DNA from 3 places in the Mesorhizobium sp. WSM4884 genome. Region 1 is predicted to be linked to each of the others. Evidence: riboswitches for the same ligand, from Rfam matches in the RefSeq annotation. Region 1 holds a riboswitch; each other region holds the start of a gene.
The links. A riboswitch is a leader RNA that binds a small molecule or an ion and turns the genes downstream of it on or off. The one in region 1 is predicted to bind cobalamin.
Positions count from the first base shown of each region.

Region 2: another riboswitch for cobalamin. It lies ahead of P9236_RS01575 (DUF1636 family protein); the one in region 1 lies ahead of bluB (5,6-dimethylbenzimidazole synthase).
Region 3: another riboswitch for cobalamin. It lies ahead of P9236_RS01775 (CbtB domain-containing protein); the one in region 1 lies ahead of bluB (5,6-dimethylbenzimidazole synthase).

Region 1 covers NZ_JARTVO010000002.1:303,907-310,744, reverse strand. The annotation lists gene P9236_RS04125 (MFS transporter) at 1-987, opposite strand, end outside; gene P9236_RS04120 (hypothetical protein) at 984-1,313, opposite strand; gene P9236_RS04115 (isochorismatase family protein) at 1,315-1,884, opposite strand; gene P9236_RS04110 (MarR family transcriptional regulator) at 1,930-2,382, opposite strand; partial or broken gene P9236_RS30850 (hypothetical protein) at 2,473-2,616, shown strand; gene P9236_RS04100 (hypothetical protein) at 2,730-3,710, shown strand; gene bluB (5,6-dimethylbenzimidazole synthase) at 3,738-4,475, opposite strand; cobalamin riboswitch at 4,518-4,697, opposite strand; gene P9236_RS04090 (histone deacetylase family protein) at 4,813-5,739, shown strand; gene P9236_RS04085 (exodeoxyribonuclease VII small subunit) at 5,743-5,994, shown strand; gene P9236_RS04080 (DUF2277 domain-containing protein) at 6,037-6,303, shown strand; gene P9236_RS04075 (pirin family protein) at 6,313-6,838, shown strand, end outside.
Region 2 covers NZ_JARTVO010000001.1:350,287-357,124, forward strand. The annotation lists gene P9236_RS01565 (cobaltochelatase subunit CobN) at 1-1,244, opposite strand, end outside; gene cobW (cobalamin biosynthesis protein CobW) at 1,276-2,313, opposite strand; gene P9236_RS01575 (DUF1636 family protein) at 2,310-2,744, opposite strand; cobalamin riboswitch at 2,784-2,992, opposite strand; gene P9236_RS01580 (winged helix-turn-helix domain-containing protein) at 3,023-4,222, opposite strand; gene P9236_RS01585 (NADH-quinone oxidoreductase subunit A) at 4,557-4,922, shown strand; gene P9236_RS01590 (NADH-quinone oxidoreductase subunit B) at 4,913-5,494, shown strand; gene P9236_RS01595 (NADH-quinone oxidoreductase subunit C) at 5,499-6,101, shown strand; gene P9236_RS01600 (four helix bundle protein) at 6,123-6,506, shown strand; gene P9236_RS01605 (NADH-quinone oxidoreductase subunit D) at 6,555-6,838, shown strand, end outside.
Region 3 covers NZ_JARTVO010000001.1:390,150-396,987, reverse strand. The annotation lists gene cbiB (adenosylcobinamide-phosphate synthase CbiB) at 1-60, shown strand, start outside; gene cobO (cob(I)yrinic acid a,c-diamide adenosyltransferase) at 57-686, opposite strand; gene cobU (bifunctional adenosylcobinamide kinase/adenosylcobinamide-phosphate guanylyltransferase) at 688-1,209, opposite strand; gene P9236_RS01780 (CbtA family protein) at 1,202-1,999, opposite strand; gene P9236_RS01775 (CbtB domain-containing protein) at 2,015-2,194, opposite strand; cobalamin riboswitch at 2,231-2,429, opposite strand; gene P9236_RS01770 (gamma-glutamylcyclotransferase) at 2,558-3,244, opposite strand; gene P9236_RS01765 (aromatic ring-hydroxylating dioxygenase subunit alpha) at 3,378-4,580, shown strand; gene P9236_RS01760 (MFS transporter) at 4,549-5,748, opposite strand; gene P9236_RS01755 (DUF1624 domain-containing protein) at 5,964-6,838, shown strand, end outside.

The DNA of each region.
Region 1 (6,838 bases):
GAAGGTCAAGGCGGCGACGCCTATGACCACCAGAGCACCGGCAAAGAACCAATAGCCTGGCGCCAGCGCGCCGAACGTGCAGCCGAGCCCGAAGACGACGGCGCCCGGCAGCAGCGAGCCGAAGCCGATCTTGTCGCGGCTGGCGGCTATCAAGGCCCCTGACATCGTGCCTATCGCCATGATCGATGACAGGAGTCCGAAGGCGCGCGCGTCCGCGTGGAAGACGCCGACTGCCATGGTCGAGGTGAAGATCGGGAAGTTCAGGCCGAACGTCCCGATCAGAAACAGCATGACCAGCATCGTCTTGAGGTCCGGGCGTCGCCACACGTAGCGGAAGCCTTCGAGGAAGCTGCCCTTTGCGCGACCCGCCCGCGCGCTGGGACGCAGCTCCGAGACCTGCAGCCGGGAGAGCGACATCAGCACCGCGGCGAAGGAGACCCCGTTGATCACGAAAGCCCAGCCGGTGCCGATCGCGGCAATAGTGATGCCGGCGATTGCCGGTCCTATCATCCGTGCTGCGTTGAAAGAGGTCGAGTTGAGCGCGACCGCATTCGGCAGGTCCTCGTCGCCGACCAGCTCGGCGACGAAGGTCTGGCGCACGGGGGCGTCGAACGCGGCGGCGCAGCCCTGAAGAAAAGCCAGGACATCGACCTGCCAGAGCTGGACGACGCCGGCGACAGTGAGGATTCCCAGGATCAGGGCCAGGATGCCGAGCGCCGCTTGGGTCGCGATCAGCAGGTTGCGCTGGTTGAAGTGATCGGCGGCGAAGCCCGTCCATGGCAGAAGGAGAAGCTGCGGTCCGAATTGCAACGCCATGACGGCGCCAACAGCCGAGGCGCTGTGCTGCGTGAGTTGCGTAAGCACGAGCCAGTCCTGGGCCATGCGCTGCATCCATGTCCCGATATTCGAGACGAGCGCACCGGTTGCCCAGAGACGGTAATTGGAGTTCCTGAGCGAACGGAAGACGCCGGCGCCAGGGGGCTTCACGACCGGTCCGGCGTGTTGCCGCCATTGAATCGGCCGAACCGTCGCGCCGTCGTGACTGCCAGCAGGAAGATGCCAAGTCCCAGCGCCGCGACGTCGGCAGTGTCACGCAGCTCGAAGTCGCCGACACGGCAAACAAGAAGATAACCGACGACGAGGTTGAAGAAACCCCAGAGCGCGTTCACGGTCGAGGAGGACAGACCTTGTCCCGGCGGTTTGGCAAACGGGCTTTGGAACGGCCTCCCCATCATGCCGCTGACGAGGTGCGGAACGGCGTTGGCCAGGAACGCCCCGCCGAAGAAATAGGACACCAGATAATGCCAGGGCATATCACGCGCTCCTCGTCCGCGCCAGGAGATCGATGATCTCCTGGCTGGTTCCGGTTTCTCCCAGTCGTGGGAAGACGTTCTTGATGCTGTATTCGTGTGCCTCGGAACGCGTGTCCGTCATGGCGTCGGTCGCCAGGGTGACGTTGAACCCCAGCTCATAGGCCTGCCGCGCGGTTGCCTCGACGCCCGTTCCGGTGGCCACGCCCGCGATGACCACCTGGGTCACGCCCGCTGCCCCCAACTGCTCGTTGAGATCGGTGCTGGCGAAGGCGCCCCAGCTCCGTTTGGTCACGACAATGTCGTCTGGCTGTTGGTCCAGTTCGGGGATGAAATCGGTGAACCGGTCTGGAAGGGTGCCGCCTTGACGCGGTGGCTGCTCCGTGCGGCCGGGCGCGCTGCCGGCGACGTTAATCAGCACGACCGGCAAGCCATGTTTGCGAAACACTTCGATCAGCGTGCGGGCCTGGCCCACCACGTCTTCCAAGGGATGGTTGAAGGGCGAGCCGACAAGGCCCTTCTGCAGATCGACGACGAGCAGGGCTGTATTCGGGTCGAGCGTTGTCAGCGCCATGGGATGTCCTGTTGAGAGACGTGGTTTCGCGGGTTCGGGAATGGCTCAGTCGTCAACGACGCGATTGAGCAGTTCGGCTGCCTTATCGACGATTTCCATTTCGTCGCTGGAAAGCCGGGCCCGCAGCCGTCGTGACAACCAATCCTGCCGCGCCGTCCGTCCCTCCTGCACCCATTGGCGGCAGGCGTCAGTGAGCGACAGGAGGGTCTGCCGCCCGTCGGCAGGGTCTGGCACACCGCTCACCAGGCCTGCCGATTCGAGGGCGGCGACAACAGAGGCCATGGATTGCGGCCGCATGCCCTCGGCGCGCGCGAGGCTGGACGCGGTGGCCTGACCGTCTTTTTCCAGGCGAAGCAACACCGACACCTGGGATGGTGTCAGATCACCGACATCCGCCTGTTCGCGAAGGCGGCGCTTGAGCTTACCGACCAAGGCTCGGAGTTCGGTAGCCAAGGCGGCGGCGCGTGCGGAGCGAGGGTCTTCCGATTGATCGTGCATGGCGATCAAATGTCATATATTCAGGTAAACTGTCAAGTTAAACTTAGCAGTCTATCTGTATTATTGCTTGACCGGCACAGCCGGAATCTCGCCTCCCTCAACGGCGCCAGTAGCCAGGCCTCGCAGCGCATCGCCAGTTCCAAAGACCCCGAAGCGACATCGAAGAAGGCGATAGCGGCCTTCAAGCAGCTGCTCGAAGGCTTGCGCAAAAGCCCTGACCGCACGATCGGGTAACGATATCGCCGGTTTGTGCACCGGTTTGAGGCGGTCACCGCGCCGCCGCAATTGACAATCGCAGGCCTGAGCGCATCCTTCCCGGCCAACTCTGAGGCGGGAGAGTCGGGGCCATGTGGGACTTCAGCATCGGCCGGTCGGTGTCCATCATGATGCGGACATGGCCGTTCATCGTCTTTCGCATGATCGTCTATTTCGGCATCACGGTGGCCTACATCATGGCGACCGGCACCGGCGCGAGCGTCGGCTACGGCGTCGGCCATATCTCCACCGATCCGGACGGGCCGATGTCGTTTGCCTTGTGGGGCGGCGTGGTCGGTTTCGGTGTCGTCTCCATCGCCGTCTACTGGATCCGCGAATATATCCTCTATGTCCTCAAGGCCGGCCACATCGCCGTCATGGTTCATCTCATTGATGGCCACGACGTTCCCGACGGCCAGGGCCAGATCGCCTATGCGAAGGAAGTGGTGACCCAGCGTTTCGCCGAGGCCAACATTCTTTTCGTCGTCGATCAGCTGGTGAAGGGGGCCGTCCGCGCCATCACCGGCCTGATCGGCGGCATCGCGGCGTTCCTGCCCATTCCCGGCTTGAGCGGCCTCGTCAGCTTCATCAACACGGTCATCCGCCTGTCGCTGACCTATGTCGACGAGATCATCCTCGGCTACAACATCCGCATCAACTCGAACTCGCCATTCGAGACCGCCAGGCAGGGCGTCGTGCTCTACGCGCAGAACGGCAAGCACATGGTCAAGAACGCCGTCTGGCTGGCTGTGATCATGTGGGGTGTGTCCTTCGTCATTTTCCTGCTGATGCTTGCCCCGGCAGCCGCCATCCTCTGGGTGATGCCGGGGCAGCTTGCCGGCTGGGCCTTCGTGCTCGCTATCGTCTTCGCCTGGGCCTTCAAGGCTGCCTTCATCGAACCCTTCGCCATCGCTTCGCTGATGCAGGTCTATTTCGACACCATCGAGGGCCAGGTTCCGAATCCTGACTGGGATCGGCGGCTGGCCGAGGCCTCGTCGAAATTCAGGGAGCTTCGCGACAAGGCGCTCGGCTCCTTCGGCGGCTCGCGCTGGGATTCGCCCCGGGCTGCTTGAATGGCAGCCTCCACGACGGCAGACTGATCACGGCTTCGCTCGTTCCCACGAACCAAGGCGGGCGATCGCCGACTTGAGCGGTGCCTCGCCGGCACCGCAAAATGTTTCGCTCATCACCAACTCGGGCAGCGGCAGGCGCTTGCCCCAGCCATGCGCTTCGAGGTCCGGCTTCGGCGCGAATGCCGAGACGCGGCCGACGCAGAGATAGGCGATCGGCGTGACATGCTCGGGGATCGACAAGAGCCGCTTCAGCGCCTCGGTTTCGATGATGCTCACCCAACCGACGCCGACGCCTTCGGCGCGCGCCGCCAGCCAGAAATTCTGTACCGCGCAGACGGTGCTGTAGAGGTCCATCTCCGGATTGTGCCAGCGCCCGAGCGGCGAATTCTTCGAGCGCTGTCGGTCGCAGGTGATGCACAGGTTTAGCGCGCTTTCGCAGATGCCCTCGAGCTTCAGCTTGCGGTAGAGCGCCTGCCGCTCCGCCTCGATCGCCGGCAGTTCCTGCTCGCGCGCGGCCAGAAACAGGTCGCGCACCTGTCGTCGCCTTGCCGCATCGCGGATGACGATGAAGTTCCACGGCTGCATGTAGCCGACCGATGGCGCGTGATGGGCGGCCGTCAGCAGCCGCGCAAGCACGCGATCGTCGAGATCGTCCGAAACAAAATGGCTGCGCACGTCCCGTCTTGTGAACATCGCCCGGTAGACGGCGTCGCGCGCCAATTGGTCGAAGTCGTCGCCGCTCGTGGCGGCCGTTCGTTCCTGCATCGCTTGTCCCCTTGCGATAAGCAGTCTTCCGCCTGACCATGCGGACGACCATGTCTGCCGGGCCGGTCTTCTGGCTCGGGATCGACCCGCATCCGGCGCCTTCCCGTCCAGGACAGTGGCTTTTGCCGGCGCGGTCCCCCTCACAGCGTTGGGCACGCCACGGAATTCAACCGTGTTCCCGATTCTCCCGCGTCCGCGGGCACCAGGCAGCAATGGGACCTTATCGTGAAGCGGAGGCCGCGCCAATGCCGCCAGCGACACGGCACGGCGTGATTTTCCCCAATCATTCGGTGCTGGAACATGGCTATCCGGGCGACAGGTGCCTAGATTAGGGGGCATGGCTACCCGTCTCTACACCCATCCGGTATTTCTGGAACACCTCACGCCGCCCGGCCATCCCGAGCGGCCGGACCGTTTGCGCGCCATCGAACGCGTGCTGGACGACGAGGCTTTTTCGGCCCTCGACCGTGTCAAGGCGCCGGAAGGCGACGAGGCGACGATCCTCTACGCGCATCCGGAGGATTTTGTTGCCCGCATTCGCGCGGCCATTCCCGCGAGCGGTATCGTCTCGATCGACGCCGACACCAGCGCCAGTCCGAAAAGCTGGCAGGCCGCGGTGACGGCGATCGGCGCCGCCAATGCAGCGATAGACGATGTCTTCGAAGGCCGCGCCGCCAATGTCTTCGTTGCCGCCCGCCCGCCCGGCCATCACGCTGAAAAGACCACCGCGATGGGTTTTTGCCTGTTCAACACTGCGGCGATCGCCGCTCGTCATGCGCAGAAGAAGCATCAGGCCGAGCGTGTCGCCATCGTGGACTGGGACGTCCACCACGGCAACGGTACGCAGGACATTTTCTGGGACGATCCGTCGGTGCTCTATTGCTCGACGCACCAGATGCCGCTTTATCCTGGCAGCGGTGCCAAAAGCGAAACCGGCGCAGGCAATATCGTCAACGCGCCGCTTGCGCCGAGCACCGGCAGCGACACGTTCCGCGACGCCTTCCTGTCGCGCGTGCTGCCGTCGATCGATGCATTCAAGCCGGACCTGATCATCATTTCCGCCGGGTTCGATGCGCACCATCGCGATCCGCTGGCCGAGATCAACCTGACCGAGGATGATTTCGACTGGGCGACTGGCCAACTGATGGATCGCGCCGGGCGCCACAGCGGCAACCGGCTCGTCAGCCTGCTGGAGGGCGGCTACGATCTGCAAGGACTGGCATTTTCGGTCGCCGCCCATGTCGGGCGGCTGATGAAGGGATGAATTATGGCTGATGAAGCTAACGAAGACGTCAAGGCGATGAGCTTCGAACAGGCGCTCGACGCGCTGGAGAAGATCGTCGACGATCTGGAGCGCGGCGATGTCCCGCTCGACCAGTCGATCAAGATATACGAACGCGGCGAGGCGCTGAAGGCCCACTGCGACCGGCTGCTCAAGGCCGCCGAGGACAAGGTCGAGAAGATCAGACTGTCGCGCGACGGCAAGCCGGTGGGAACGGAGCCGCTCGACGCCGAATAGAACGGAAGCGGCGGGGGGGAGAAACAGGCAAGGAGTCCAAGCATGTGCCGAAACATCAAGACCCTGTTCAATTTCGATCCGCCGGCGACCGACGACGAGGTCCATGACGCGGCCTTGCAGTTCGTGCGCAAGCTGAGTGGCTCGACCAAGCCGTCCAAGCGCAACGAGCATGCCTTCCACCACGCCGTCGAGGCGATCGCGGCCGCCGCGCGCGAGCTGCTCGACAACCTCGAAACCACCCAGCATCCGCGCAATCGCGAGGAAGAGGCCGCCAAGGCGAAAGCCAGGTCCGCGCTCCGCTTCGCCTGAGGTCGTGACATGAGCTTCTTCCCGGGTAACGATCCGGAGGCCGGCGATGCATTCGCCTGCGACCAGATCGAATTGATGGTCATCCCCAACGCCAAGGACATTGGCGGCTTCGAGGTTCGCCGCGCCTTGCCGACCGCGAAACGCAGGCTGGTCGGACCGTTCATCTTCTTCGACCGCATGGGTCCGGCCATCCTGCGCGCCGGCCACGCGATCGACGTGCGTCCGCATCCGCATATCGGGCTCTCCACCGTCACTTATCTGTTCGACGGCAAGATCAGGCATCGCGATTCGCTCGGCACCGAGATGGTGATCGCGCCAGGCGACGTGAACCTGATGACCGCCGGCCGCGGCATCGTCCATTCGGAACGCACGCCGGAAGAGCTGCGCGGCGCGCCGATGTCGATCTCCGGCCTGCAGACCTGGCTTGCGCTGCCGGACGGCCAGGAAGAAATCGCCCCGGTTTTCGCGAACACGTCGGTGATCCGCCTGCCCGAGATCGACGCCGAAGGCGTCAGCGGCCGCGTCGTCATCGGTG
Region 2 (6,838 bases), on a different contig from region 1:
AAGGCGCGGAAGGCGAGCGCCGGATCGGTTTCAACCTCGCCCTTGAAGGCGATCGCGCCGGCCAGGATGCGGCCGTCGAGCTCCGGCAGCACGACATGCATGGCAAGGTCGGCGGGCGCCAGGCCGCGCTGGTTCTTCTCCCAGACCTCGCGCCTCGTCGTGGCGACGATGACCTGGAACACAGGCACGCCGGCGCGGTCGAAGAGCGTTTCGGCGCCCGGCTCGGCGCCGGAGGCAAAGGCGGTGGCGGTTACGATGGCTGACGGGTTCAGCGATGCGAGGGCAGTTTCGACAAAGGCCTGGGACGCCGGATCCTTGAGGCTGGAGACGAAGATCGGCACTGGGGTGAGGCCTTGCAGCTTCAATGCTTCCGCGAGAGCGTCGATAGGCGCGACGTCTGCCGCCAGCAGCATCGAGCGGTAGAAGAGAATGGGGATGACCGAGGTGGTGAGATTACCAGCGTCGAGTTCCGTCACACCCCCCTCTGTCCTGCCGGACAGGGGGGAGATTGAGCTGTCATCGACGATTTCGCCAATCGCAGATGCTGTTGGTGGTTCTGCTGCTGACCTGGAAGAATTGGCGCCAAGGCCAGCGACGGCTGATCTCCCCCCTTGCGGGGGAGATGTCCGGCAGGACAGAGGGGGGTGCGAAGGATCGCCGAGTTTTGCGAAACCCGGCTTCTCAACGACGCCGACTCCTGGCTCATAAAACCCCGCTTTCGGCACGCTCACTGCCTCAGCCACCATCACGTCCGACCCAGCCAGTCGGGCCAATCTCCGCACCAACACAGCCATATTGGCCGGGCCGCCTTCGCGGAAATAGCCGAGCAAGGCGTCGAGCTCGGCGCGCGGCAGCGTCGAGCCTTCGATCAGGCGCTGATCCTCGTCATGGCTTTCGCCCGGCAGCAGCGCCAGCTTGATGTTTCGTTCGCGTGCGACCGCCGCAAGCTGGTCGCAGCCATAGCGCCACCAGTCGTAACCGCCGAGAATGCGGACCAGGACGACCTTGGCATGGCGGGCGACGCCGTCGATCCAGAGGTCCACGGACATCGGATGGCGCAGGTCGCGCAGCGCGGCGAGCCGCATCGACGGCAGCCGCTCGGCGTCGGCCTTCCAGGCGGCAGCCAGTCCGGCGAGATCGCTATCGGTGAAGGACAGCGCCACGACATCCGCAGGTGTCTGCCTGAGGTCGATCGGCTCGGCGAGATCGTCGAGCGAGGCGGATGTCGTGGCGAGGATATGCATTGCTTTTCGTGTTGGGCTTTTCGTGCTTGCCTCAGCCGGCGAGGATACGCTCGACCGCAGGGCGATTCAGCCCCTTGAGGCCGATGACGACGAGCCGCGAGCGGCGGTCGTCCGCAGCCGTCCAGGCGCGGTCGTAATAGTGATTGACGCGCGGGCCGACGGCCTGCAGCAGCAGCCGCATCGGCTTGCCGCCGACCTCGACGAAGCCTTTCACGCGCAGCACGTTTTCCTGCTCGGCGGCAAGGGCGACGCGTTTTGCCAGCTCGTCCGGATGCGAGATCGACGGGATATCGATGACGAAGGAGTCAAAATCGTCATGCTCATGGTCGAGCTCGTCGTCATGATGGGTCTTGCGGTTCTCGATGTCGTCCTCGACGGCAAGGCCAAGGCCGAGCAGGACTGACGGATCGACCTTGCCGTGCGTTGTCGGCACGACTTTCACGGCACGCGCCACATGCTCGCCGATGACGGCGTTGGCGCGCTCCGAACCCGCCGCGTCCATCAGGTCGCTCTTCGACAGGATGATCAAGTCGGCGCAGGCGATCTGGTCCTCGAACACCTCCTCGACCGGATCGTCATGGTCGAGGGAATCGTCGGCAGCGCGCTGCGCCTTGAGCGCGTCCATGTCGGAGGCGACGCGGCCGTCGGCCAACGCCGGGCCGTCGACCACGGCAATGACGCCGTCGACGGTGACGCGGCTCTTGACCGTCGGCCACTGAAAGGCCTGAACCAGCGGCTTCGGCAGCGCCAGGCCGGAGGTTTCGATCAGGATGTGGTCGACCTTCGGCGAGCGTGACAGGATCTGGTCGAGCGCCGGCACGAAATCGTCCGCCACGGTGCAGCAGATGCAGCCATTGGCGAGTTCGACGATGTTCTCCTCCGGGCAGGTGTCGATGCCGCAGCCTTTCAGGATCTCGCCGTCGATGCCGACATCGCCGAACTCGTTGACGATGATCGCCAGCCGCTTGCCTTTGGCGTTCTCGAGCAGGTTGCGGATCAGCGTCGTCTTGCCGGCTCCGAGGAAGCCGGTGACGACGGTGCACGGAACACGGGAAACGGAAACGTTCATGGTCGGTCCTTCAGGAGATCGAGAGGCGGGATGCGGGCAACGAGCCCGCGCTTGAGGGAATCGGGCCGGCCGCGCCACGGGATGAGGCCATCGGTCGACGTGGCGAAGAGCTTCGCGCCGGCGACGAGGTCGGCGCCGCTGGTCGTTTCCAGGTCGCCGAAGACATAGCTCCAGCAGCCGTCGCGCAGCAGCGCGGCACTCAGGCGGCGCTTGCAATTGCCGAGGCATTCGACAGTGCGGATGCGGATATCCTGGCCCGACGCTGCGCTGCGCGTATCCTCGGCCAGCAGGGCGCCGGCGCGCGGACGCGCGTCCGAACCGGTTTCGTCACGGCAGGACGAGCAGACGATGACGGTCACGCCGGCCAGCGCGTCATCGCGCTTGGACGAAACGTCCGCGATATTAGCCGGGAAACTGCCGTTGCGATCCAAAACCATGCTCCTTGCCCGGAAAACCCGCCGGGCGATCGGATACTTCAACTCTCAGACGGCAGGTCTCCTGGCTCGCGGGTCATCGCCTTCTCGTGCCGCCTTCCCGGGGAAATCCCAGTGGTTTTCGGCTGAGGCTCTTCGCTCACAGTTGCGGGGACAGCCGCGGATTTGGAATTTTTCAACTCCGCACCGCATTCCCTCTTGGCTCCTCCCTTTGCCGGGAGAAGACCGTCTGGGTCAGGATTTAGGCTTACGGCCATGCGCCTGTCAACGCGCGGCTACGACACCCGGATGTCGGCCAGCGCCGGACCGAGGTCGCCGGCGGGTGTCACCTCGATGCGCTCCAGGCCAAGCCAGCGCTGCATCTGTTTCAGTTCGTCGAAGAGCTGGGCAGCCGTTTCGGGCGGAGCGTGGGCTTCAGCGTAGGCGGCGTGGACGCGCAGCACGCTGGCCGGGCGATCGGCCCGCAAGTCGACACGCGCGACGATCCGGTCGCCGAGCAGGAAGGGCAGCACGTAATAGCCATATTGGCGCTTTTCGGCCGGCGTGTAGATCTCGATGCGGTAGCGGAAGTCGAAGAGCTTTTCCGTCCGCGTGCGCTCGAAGACGACGGGGTCGAACGGGGCGAGCAGCGCGCGCGCCTCGATCCGGCGCGGAAAACGGGCGTCCTTGTGGAGATAGGCGGTCTTGTCCCAGCCTTCGACCCGCACCGGCAGCAGCTCGCCGGCCTCGACCAATTCCTCGATCCTGTCTTTCGTGTCGCCTGGCGCCAGGCGAAAATAGTCGCGGAGGTCGCTATAGGTGGCGACGCCATGGGCGCGGGCGGAAATGCGCAGCAATTCGCGATGCGCGTCCTCGACCGAGGGCACCGGCAGATCGAGCACGGCCTGCGGCAAAACGCGCTCGGGCAGGTCGTAGTAGCGCTCGAAGCCGCGCCGATAGGCGGTGGTGATGCGTCCGGCCCAGAACAGCCATTCGAAAGCGTGCTTGGCCTCGCTCCAACCCCACCAGCCGCCATTGCCCTTGTGGCCCTCGATGTCGGAGGCGGCGATCGGCCCGCGTTCGGCCACCTCCTTATAGATCTCATTGATCATCGCCTTGCGCTCGCGGCCCCATTTGGCGAGGCCGAGATACATTTCCTCGCCGCGTTCGGCGCGCTGCATGCGCCAGCGCAGGAGTGGATAGGTCTCGACCGGAAGGAACGACGCCTCGTGCGCCCAATATTCGAAGATGGCGCGCTTGCGGGTCACGGCTGCATTGTCCAGCAGCGCAAGCGGGTAGGGGCCGAGGCGCGAATAGAGCGGCATGTAATGGGCGCGCACCACCGCGCTGACGGAATCGATCTGCAGCAGGCCGGTCCGGGAGAGCACGCGGGCGAGGTGCCGGCGGTTGGGCTCGCCGCCCGGACGAGGGTCCGTAAAACCCTGCGCGCCGAGCGCGATGCGCCTTGCCATGCGAAGAGAGATTTTTTCCTTCATCAAGGTGCCTTTGCCTCGATCCGTTTACCTGATTTCCAGCCGGTGATTCCAGCCATGCTAACAGGCAAATGGCGGGAGATCTGTCAGGAGAGAAAAGTGGAGTAAAAAGTGAAGGAAATCAAACAGGAGCGGATCGGACCAGTTTCTTCCGATATGGCGTCCAGCGCCGGATTTTGAACAAGGTTTGACTTGCGTCGCCGAAACCGCTGCGCTAACCCTCGCCGCGTTGCAGCATGGCCCTTTAAAACGGTTCAGCGGTTAAACTGTCACGCTTCCGCATTAGAGTCCGTTGCTGTAATCAAAGTGAACTGGCCCGCCAAAGGAAAGTCGCCGCATGAGCGCACTCCTAAGTTCGTATCTGCCCATCGTCCTGTTCATCGCAGTGGCGATGGTCGTCGGTCTCGCGCTGATCATCGCGCCGTTCCTGGTGGCCTACCGCAATCCCGACCCGGAAAAGCTTTCCGCCTATGAATGCGGGTTCAACTCCTTCGACGACGCCCGCATGAAATTCGACATCCGCTTCTACCTGGTGTCGATCCTGTTCATCATCTTCGATCTCGAGGTCGCCTTCCTGTTCCCATGGGCGGTGTCCTTCTCGAAGGTCGGCATGCTCGGCTTCTGGTCGATGATGGTGTTCCTGGCGGTGCTGACCATCGGCTTTGCCTATGAATGGAAAAAAGGAGCGCTGGAATGGGATTGAACGACAGTTCAGGCACCCTCGTCGCGCCGAAGCCCAAGGGCATCATCGACCCCAACACCGGCAGGCCGGTAGGGGAGGACGATCCCTTCTTCCTGGAAATCAACAACGAGTTGGCCGACAAGGGCTTCCTCGTCACCTCGACCGAAGCGCTGATCACCTGGGCGCGCAGCGGCTCGCTGATGTTCATGACCTTCGGCCTCGCCTGCTGCGCGGTCGAGATGATCCACACCTCGATGCCGCGCTACGACAGCGAGCGTTTCGGCGTCGCGCCGCGCGCGTCTCCCCGCCAGTCCGACATCATGATCGTTGCCGGCACGCTGACCAACAAGATGGCGCCGGCGCTGCGCAAGGTCTACGACCAGATGCCGGAGCCGCGCTACGTCATCTCGATGGGCTCTTGCGCCAATGGCGGCGGCTACTACCATTATTCCTATTCGGTGGTGCGCGGCTGCGACCGCATCGTGCCGGTCGACATCTATGTCCCCGGCTGCCCACCGAGCGCGGAAGCGCTGCTCTACGGCATTCTTCTGTTGCAGAAGAAGATCCGCCGCACCGGCACGATCGAACGGTGAACCAATGGCCCTGGCGTTGAACGAACTCTCCACCTATCTCGGCGAGAAGCTCTCCGGCCGTATCGGCGAAGCCGTGCTTGCCTATGGCGAGCTGACCGTTTCCGTCGAGCCGGGCAACCTGATCGAGGTGGCGACCTTCCTGCGCGACGATCCGCGCTGCCAGTTCATCTCGATCATCGACATCTGCGGGGCCGACTACCCGTCGCGGGCCAAGCGTTTCGACGTCGTCTACCACCTATTGTCGCCAAAGCAGAATGGGCGCATCCGCCTCAAGGTCCAGGCCGACGAGGAGACGCTGGTGCCGTCGCTGACCTCAGTCTACCCCGGCGCCGACTGGTACGAGCGCGAGACCTACGATCTTTACGGCGTGCTGTTCTCCGGCCATCCGGATCTGCGCCGCATCCTTACCGACTACGGCTTTGACGGCCACCCGCTGCGCAAGGATTTTCCGCTCACCGGCTTCGTCGAGGTGCGCTACGACGACGAGGCCAAGCGCGTGATCTACGAGCCGGTCGAGCTTAAGCAGGAATTCCGCAATTTTGATTTTCTTTCTCCCTGGGAAGGGACGGACTACGTCCTGCCGGGCGACAAGAAAGCGAAGCAGTGAATGGTGAATAGTGAATGGTGAATGGACGAGACGCAGGGAAAGATACGCGACTATCGCGATCTCATCGTCTGGCAGGAGGCGATGGATATCGCCGAATCCATTTACGCTTTGACGCGCGGGTTTCCGCGCGAGGAAATGTTTGGACTGGCGGCTCAGATGCGGCGATGCGCAGCTTCTATTCCGGCGAACATTGCGGAAGGTTTCGGGCGCGCGCAGCGGCGACCGTTCATTCAATTCCTTCGCATCGCGCAGGGCTCGTTGAAGGAGCTGGAAACACACACCATGCTCTGCGGTCGCGTTGGATTATTGTCCAGGGAGCAGGCTGCAAGTCTGGAACCAGGTTACACCAGACTGGGCAAAAGGCTGGTCTCGTTCGTCCGGTCGCTCGAGGAAGAGCGCGAATGACCATTCACCATTCACCATTGACCATTCACTATTCGCCAAGGGCAATCCATGGCTGAGACCTCCGTCCGCAATTTCAACATTAACTTTGGGCCTCAACACCCCGCAGCGCACGGTGTTTTGCGGTTGGTTCTTGAACTCGACGGCGAGGTTGTCGACCGCGTCGATCCGCATATCGGCCTGCTTCATCGCGGCACCGAAAAGCTGATCGAGGCCAAGACCTATCTGCAGGCCGTGCCTTACCTCGACCGGCTCGACTATTGCGCGCCGATGAACCAGGAGCATGCCTTCGCTTTGGCCGCCGAGCGGCTGCTCGGTATCGAGGTGCCGAAGCG
Region 3 (6,838 bases), on a different contig from region 1:
GCGCTGTTCGGCATCCTGTCAGCGGCCGTGATCTACGTGACCATCCTGATTGCCGGTTAGAATTCTATTCCCTGCTGCGCCTTAACGCCGGCCGAGAAATGGTGCTTGGTCAGGCCCATCTCGGTAACGAGGTCGGCCGCCTCGACGAGCAGCGGCTTGGCGTTGCGGCCGGTGACGATGACGTGCAGGCCCTCGCGGCGCGCCTTCAGCGCCGCGACCACCTTCTCCAGATCAAGGTAATCGTAGCGCAGGGCGATATTGAGCTCATCGAGCACCACGAGGCTGATCGAGGGATCGGCCATCAACTCGAGCGCCTTCGCCCAGGCGGCTTCGGCGGCGGCGATGTCGCGCTTCAGGTCCTGGGTTTCCCAGGTGAAGCCTTCGCCCATCGCGTGCCAGACGACGCGGTCGCCGAAAGCGGCGAAGGCATCCTTTTCGCCCGTATGCCACTTGCCCTTGATGAACTGGACGACGCCGACACGCTTGCCGTAGCCGAGCATCCTCAGCGCCAGCCCGAAGGCAGCCGTGGTCTTGCCCTTGCCCGGCCCCGTGTTGACGATCAGCAGTCCCTTCTCGATCGTCTTGCCAGCCACCTCGGCATCCTGGACCGCCTTGCGCTTGGCCATCTTGGCGCGATGGCGTTCGGCGTCCCCCTCATTGATGGTCTTGTCGTCGATCTCGGCCATGTCACTTCACCCTGAGCGGCAGCCCCGCCACCATCATCAACACGCTGTCGGCAACCGCCGCGACCTGCTGGTTGAGCCGGCCGGCAGCATCGCGGAACCGGCGCGCCAGCGCATTGTCCGGCACGATGCCGAGCCCGACTTCGTTCGACACCACGAACCAGGGCCCACGCGGACGCGACAGCACATCGGTCAGCCGCCGGCACTCGGCCTCGATATCATGGTCGGCCAGCATATGATTGGTAAGCCACAATGTCAGGCAGTCGACGAGCACCGGCTGGTGATCGGGCAAGGCCTCGATCGCGTCGGTGAGATCGAGCGGCGCATCGACGGTGACCCAGCCTTCGCCGCGGCGCGCGCGATGCAGCGCGATACGCTCGCGCATCTCGTCGTCATAGGCCTGCGCGGTGGCGATGTAGGTCCAGGGCGACGGGCTTGCCGTCGCCAAGGTTTCGGCATGCGCGCTCTTTCCCGAGCGCGCGCCGCCGACGATGAAGGTCAGACGACCCTTGGCGCGATCAGGCAAAGCTGCCGCGCAGGCTGGTCGCCGTGCCGGTGAAGCGGCCGCGCACCACGCCGACAACTGCGCCCAGCACCAGCCAGAACACCAGATCGGTGAGCGTCACCGCCACGACGAACTGGTGATGCAGGCCTTCGGGGATCGCGGTCTCGAAGCTTTCCGGCTGCGGCGCACCGACAATGTGCGGCGCCACGATCAGCGCAACACCGAGGATCGCAAGCGGCAGCGACTTTCGGAAAGCGATCAAACCGAGCCCGGCGGCCGTCGCGGCCACTGTCGAAATCCACCAGATCTGGCGCGGCAAAAGCTCGGCCGCGGGCATCGCCGGCAGTTCGGGTGGCAGGCCGAGGCCGGGCGCCAACGTGAACACGGCAAAGCCGGCAAGGCCCCAGAAGATGCCCTGGCGCCAGTTGCCGATGCCGCCGGCGAATTCGGAGACCGCGACCAGGATCAGCGCGAAGCCGATGCCGGTGACGATGTTGGCGACCACGTTGAAGGCGAAGCGCTCGAAGCCGTCGGCCGGCGCCCAGCCCTCGTCCTCGGCCGGAGCAGTTGCTTCCGCCGGCGCCGGAGCCGCGCTGCTCATCGCGTTGTCCGCCGGAGCGGCCGAACTCATTGCGTTGTTGCTTGTGCTGGCGGCGGCATGATCGTGGTGATGACCGCCGCCGGCCTTTTCATAGACTTCCGCCTTCAGGATCAGCGGCACGGTCGCATAGGCCTGCATGCAGGCGAGCGCTATGCCCGCCACGAGCCCCGCGATCGCCGCGATGAACACGACGTTGCGAAACAGGTTCATGATGTCAGGCCTTGCTCAGTGGCAGGGAAAAGCCATCGAATGGCGATAGTCGTGCGCGGCGTTGTGGACCGCATCGATATGCGAGAAGCCGACGAAACCGACGACGAAAATGCCGAGCAGCGCGGCCAAGGCCAGCTGCATGATGCGCGACTGCGAGGAGACGGAGGCGCCTAGGGAGACGGAAGCGGTATTCATGTCTTGTCCTTTCGCCCTCCACCCGAGGGCATCGAAGTCAACTTTCCCGTCGCCGGCAGGTCTCCTGGCTCGCGGATCCGCGCCCTTCCCCACCTTCCCGAGGAAAACCCTCAGTGGTTTATGGAGAGGACTACCGCACACAGTTGCGGGGGCAGCCACGGCTTTGGGTGGAAACTCCACCCTCACCGCATTCCCTCTTGGCTCCAAAAACGGAACCGACGACGGCGCAGACTATATGCAGAATCGCCGCGCCCGGCAAACCAAATTCCGTCACGTCGCAGCGTGATTGCGGCACGGGTTTGGGTTTCCGACCCCACGCATGTCTTTGTCCCGAAAACGGTTCCCACTTTCGGCAGACAGGCTTTAAGAAGCGGCGATCCGCTCGGCAACCAACTGCTGCAATCGCCACAAATGGCGGTCGTGAATGCCGCGCTGCTCGAGGTTCTTCACCGTATTGTAGAGATAGTCCGCGCCCGAGCCCCAATGGCCGCAGGATGTCGCCAGCCTCTCGACCACCACCTTCTCCTCGATCGGACCGGCATAGGTCGTGCCTTTGCGGTTGATCACAAACGCCAGCGCCCGGAAGCGTCCGGCGTTGCCCGTCAGGTTGAGCAGCCGCGGATGATAGCTTGTCGGCTTCAGCGTCATCTCGCGCCGGAAAAGCTTGTCCAATGCCTGCCGGCGGTCGTTGCCGTTCAGCCGGAAGGCGACGCCCTTGCACTGCCCGCCGCGATCCAGGGCCATCATCAGGCCCGGCTGCTCCTTGGTACCGCGCCAGCGCGTCATGTTCATGCAGAAGGAACGGTGCCAGCCGCGCGCGACGGCGACCCGCTCCTCGACATGATCGATCTCGGGCTTCCAGATCAGCGAACCATAGCCGAAGAGCCAGAGCGGCTCGTCGGCGGGGAGTTCAGCCTCCAGGGTGTCCAGCATCGTCTCATAGTCGGCGTTATCGAGATGCGCGGCATGCGGATCGGGGCCGCTGTCTTCGACGACTCGAAAACAACGAGCGACCAGCTCCTCGGTGAGCGACATCGTTCTTGCAGGCATATTTGCGATCCCGACCAGCCGGCAAGCGCCAGCGTCGGAAACGACTTTAAGGGCGGTGCCGGGACGCCACAATGGCCCGCAATTGACAACGGCCTTGGCCGGGTGTCGGCTGTCGGCAGCGAAGGAGAAGCCGATGCAGCCGAATCCGAGCGGACGCGATCGCTACAATGGTCTTACCAGCCTCGAGCCGACATTGCCCGCCACGGCGTATCGGGAACCCGAGGCTTACCAGCGCGATCTGGACACGATCTGGTACCGAAGCTGGCTGATGGTTTGCCGCGAGGCCGATCTCGTGGAACCTCTCGCCTTTCGAACGTCCCGCATCGGCTCGCAGGAAGTCGTCGTGCTGCGCGACGAAACCGGAAGCCTGCGAGCCTTCCACAACACCTGCCGGCATCGCGGCTCGCAGCTTTGCCAGGAAAGCGCTGGGCGGCTGAAGGCAAGGCTGCTCACCTGCCCCTACCATGCCTGGTCCTACTCGCTGCGCGGCGACCTGGTGCGGGTGCCGTCGAAATCGCTGCCCGAAGGCTTCGACAAGGCCGATTACCCGCTCTACCGGGTGGCGCTGTCGGTCTGGCGAGGTTTCGTCTTCGTCAACCTTGCCGAGGATGCCGATGACTCGGCGGAAGCCTCCTTCGATCCCGCTTCCGGCGATCTTGCGAACTGGCCGCTGGAGACGCTCGTCACCGGCCACCGGCTCAGCAAGGTGATGAACTGCAACTGGAAGATTTTCTGGGAGAACTTCAACGAGTGCCTGCACTGCCCGGGCGTGCACAAGGATCTGTCGCGGCTGGTGCCGATCTACGGCCGCGGCCTGATGGCGAGGCACGACGATCCGGAATGGACGCGCCACGCCGACAATGACGCGCCGGAGTTTTCCGGCGGTCTGCGCGCCGGCGCCGAGACCTGGTCGCGCGACGGACGCGTCCATGGGCCAATCTTTGCCGGCCTGACGCCGGCCGAGCGCACCGCCGGCCAGACCTACGCCACGTCGCTGCCCTCGATGTTCATCGTCGGCCATGTCGATTATGTCCGCACGGTGCGGCTCGCCCCGCTCGGACCCGAGCAGACCGAGCTCACCGCCGAATGGCTTTTCGCGCCGGAAGCGCTCGCGCAAACCGATATCGACAATATCGTCGCCTTCGGCACCCAGGTGCTGGAGGAGGACGCCGCAATCTGCGAGGTCAACCAGAAGGGCCTGCGCTCGATCCGTCACGAAGCCGGCGTGCTGATGCCCGAAGAATATGATTTGCGCCGCTTCCACGAGTGGGTGCGCGGGCGCCACGCGGCATTTCAGTCCCCAGTCAAAACGACTTCGGCAGATAGCGCCAGGTGAAGAAGCCGCAGAAAGTCGCCAATAGGCCAAGCGTGACGAACACCGAGCCGAGGCCGAAGAAGGAAAGCACCACGGAATAGACCAGCGGCGGCGTCAGCTCGGAAAAATCGAGATAGGTGCGGTAGACCGCCGCCATCTGAGCCCTTTCGTAAGAGCGCACCGAGCGCATGAAGGCGGTCGAACCCAGCGCGTCGAGCGCGATGGTGAACAAGGCGCCGCAAAGCAGGAAGGCGGCGGTGAGCAGCGGCGCGGCTTCGCCGACGCCGCCGGCCGCGAAAAGCATCGCCGCCATGGCGAAATAGGCGAAGGTCATCGTGCGGCGGCCGCCAAAACGCTTTCCCGCCTTGCCCCAGAAGATCGCCATGAACAGCAGCGCGTTGCCCGCTGACACCAGCAGTCCGCCGGCAAGCTTGCCCTCGCCGGTGATCACCATGAACAGCGGACCGTAGACGAAGAAGGTCGTCCAGAAGCAGGAGCGGCCGAAGGCGATCAGCCAGGCGAGGCGCAGCCGCGGCTGCGTGACGAAACGGCCTATATTGGCGAGCGGATTGGCTGGCCCGCTCTTGCCGGGACGGATCGAGGGGTTGTCGCCCAGCCGGTAAGCCCAGAACAGCGCGAGCAGCGCAAGCGCGAAAGCCACGACCGCGCCATGCGCGGCATAGATGCCGAAGCGCGTGTAGAGGAAGATGCCGAGCGTCGGTCCGCCCGTCCAGGCAAACATCGACCAGGCCATGCGCAGCGATTCCGCCTGCATGAAGTCGGTCTTGCGGATGTGATCCATGATGTAGAGGTTGAGCGTGATCGACAGCGCGCTCGCCCCCATGACACGGCAGAGCATGCCGGCGAGTTGCCCCGGCAGCGTGTGCGTGACGAAGAACACCGAGCCGATCGCTAGCATCAGGCAGCCGGCCGTATAGACCCAGCGTCGCGCGAAGCGGCGGATCAGCATCGGCATGAACAGCGTCACCGAAAGCCCGAGCAGCGAGACGACGGTGTAGAGGATCGAGACGATCTGCTCGTTGCGCAGGATCTCATAGGCCTGGATCGGGATGACGCTGGAGATCGTGGCGCGGGCAAAGGATTCGACCGCGTAGAGCGAGGCGAAGGTGCGCGCATCGGTTGGCCTGAGAGCCGGAAGCCAGATCGGATGGCGCACATGGGTGGACATCGGCCCTCCGAAAGTGAATCGCTCGCCAAATCTGGCCGGACTACCGGCAGGCAGGTAGCAGGAAACCGACTCCGAGAGGCCGAAAAGCGAAGCCGGCCAAAGGCTTTCCGCCGCTGGCCTAAAGCGGCGCGCCATTCCCCGAATGGCAGCGGCCCCTCTGTTGTTCGCGCGAACCGTGATAGTCGTTTGGCACGACTGAATCGGATTGCGAGATGATGAGCCTTCAAACGACGAGCGAAGCCGTCCAGGACGCGCCGAAACACAGCCGCATCGCCGCCATCGACGTCCTGCGTGGCATCGCGCTGATCGCCATGGCGAGCTATCACTTCACCTGGGATCTGGACCATTTTCAATATATCGAACCCGGCACGACCGCAGTTGGCGGCTGGAAGATCTATGCCCGCTGCATCGCTTCGACCTTCCTCTTCCTGGTCGGAGTCAGCCTATTCCTTGCTCATGGCCGGCAAATTCGTTGGCCAAGCTTCTGGAAGCGCTTTGCCATTGTCGCGCTCGCGGCATTAGCAGTTACCGCAGTCACCTTCTTCACTGATCGCAACAACCTGATCTTCTTTGGCATCCTGCACGAGATTGCGCTGGCCAGCTTGCTCGGCCTTGCGTTCCTGCGACTACCGGCGGTCCTGACGGCAATCGTCGCCGCGGCCATTATCGCGGCGCCTTACTATTTGCGCTCGGGATTCTTCGATCATCCGGCGTTATGGTGGGTTGGTCTCTCCGCTACCAACCCTCGCTCGGACGACTATGTGCCGCTGTTCCCCTGGTTCGGTGCGGTGCTTGCAGGCATCGCGGTGACGAAGTTTGCCTCCTCGGCCGGCCTGTTGGCGCGGCTGGGAACCTGGACACCCGGCAACTGGTCGAAGCCGCTGACCTTCCTCGGTCGGCACAGTCTCGCCTTCTACCTGATCCACCAGCCGCTATTATACGGCGGTGTTTCACTGTACTCTCAATTCTGGCCGGGCGAGGCTCAACTTAGGCAGTGTCAAGTTATGTGCGAACAGACGCACGATGACAAGTTCTGCTCGAATTATTGCGCATGTGCCTTTGACGCTCTGAAGGCCGATAAGACTCAGTA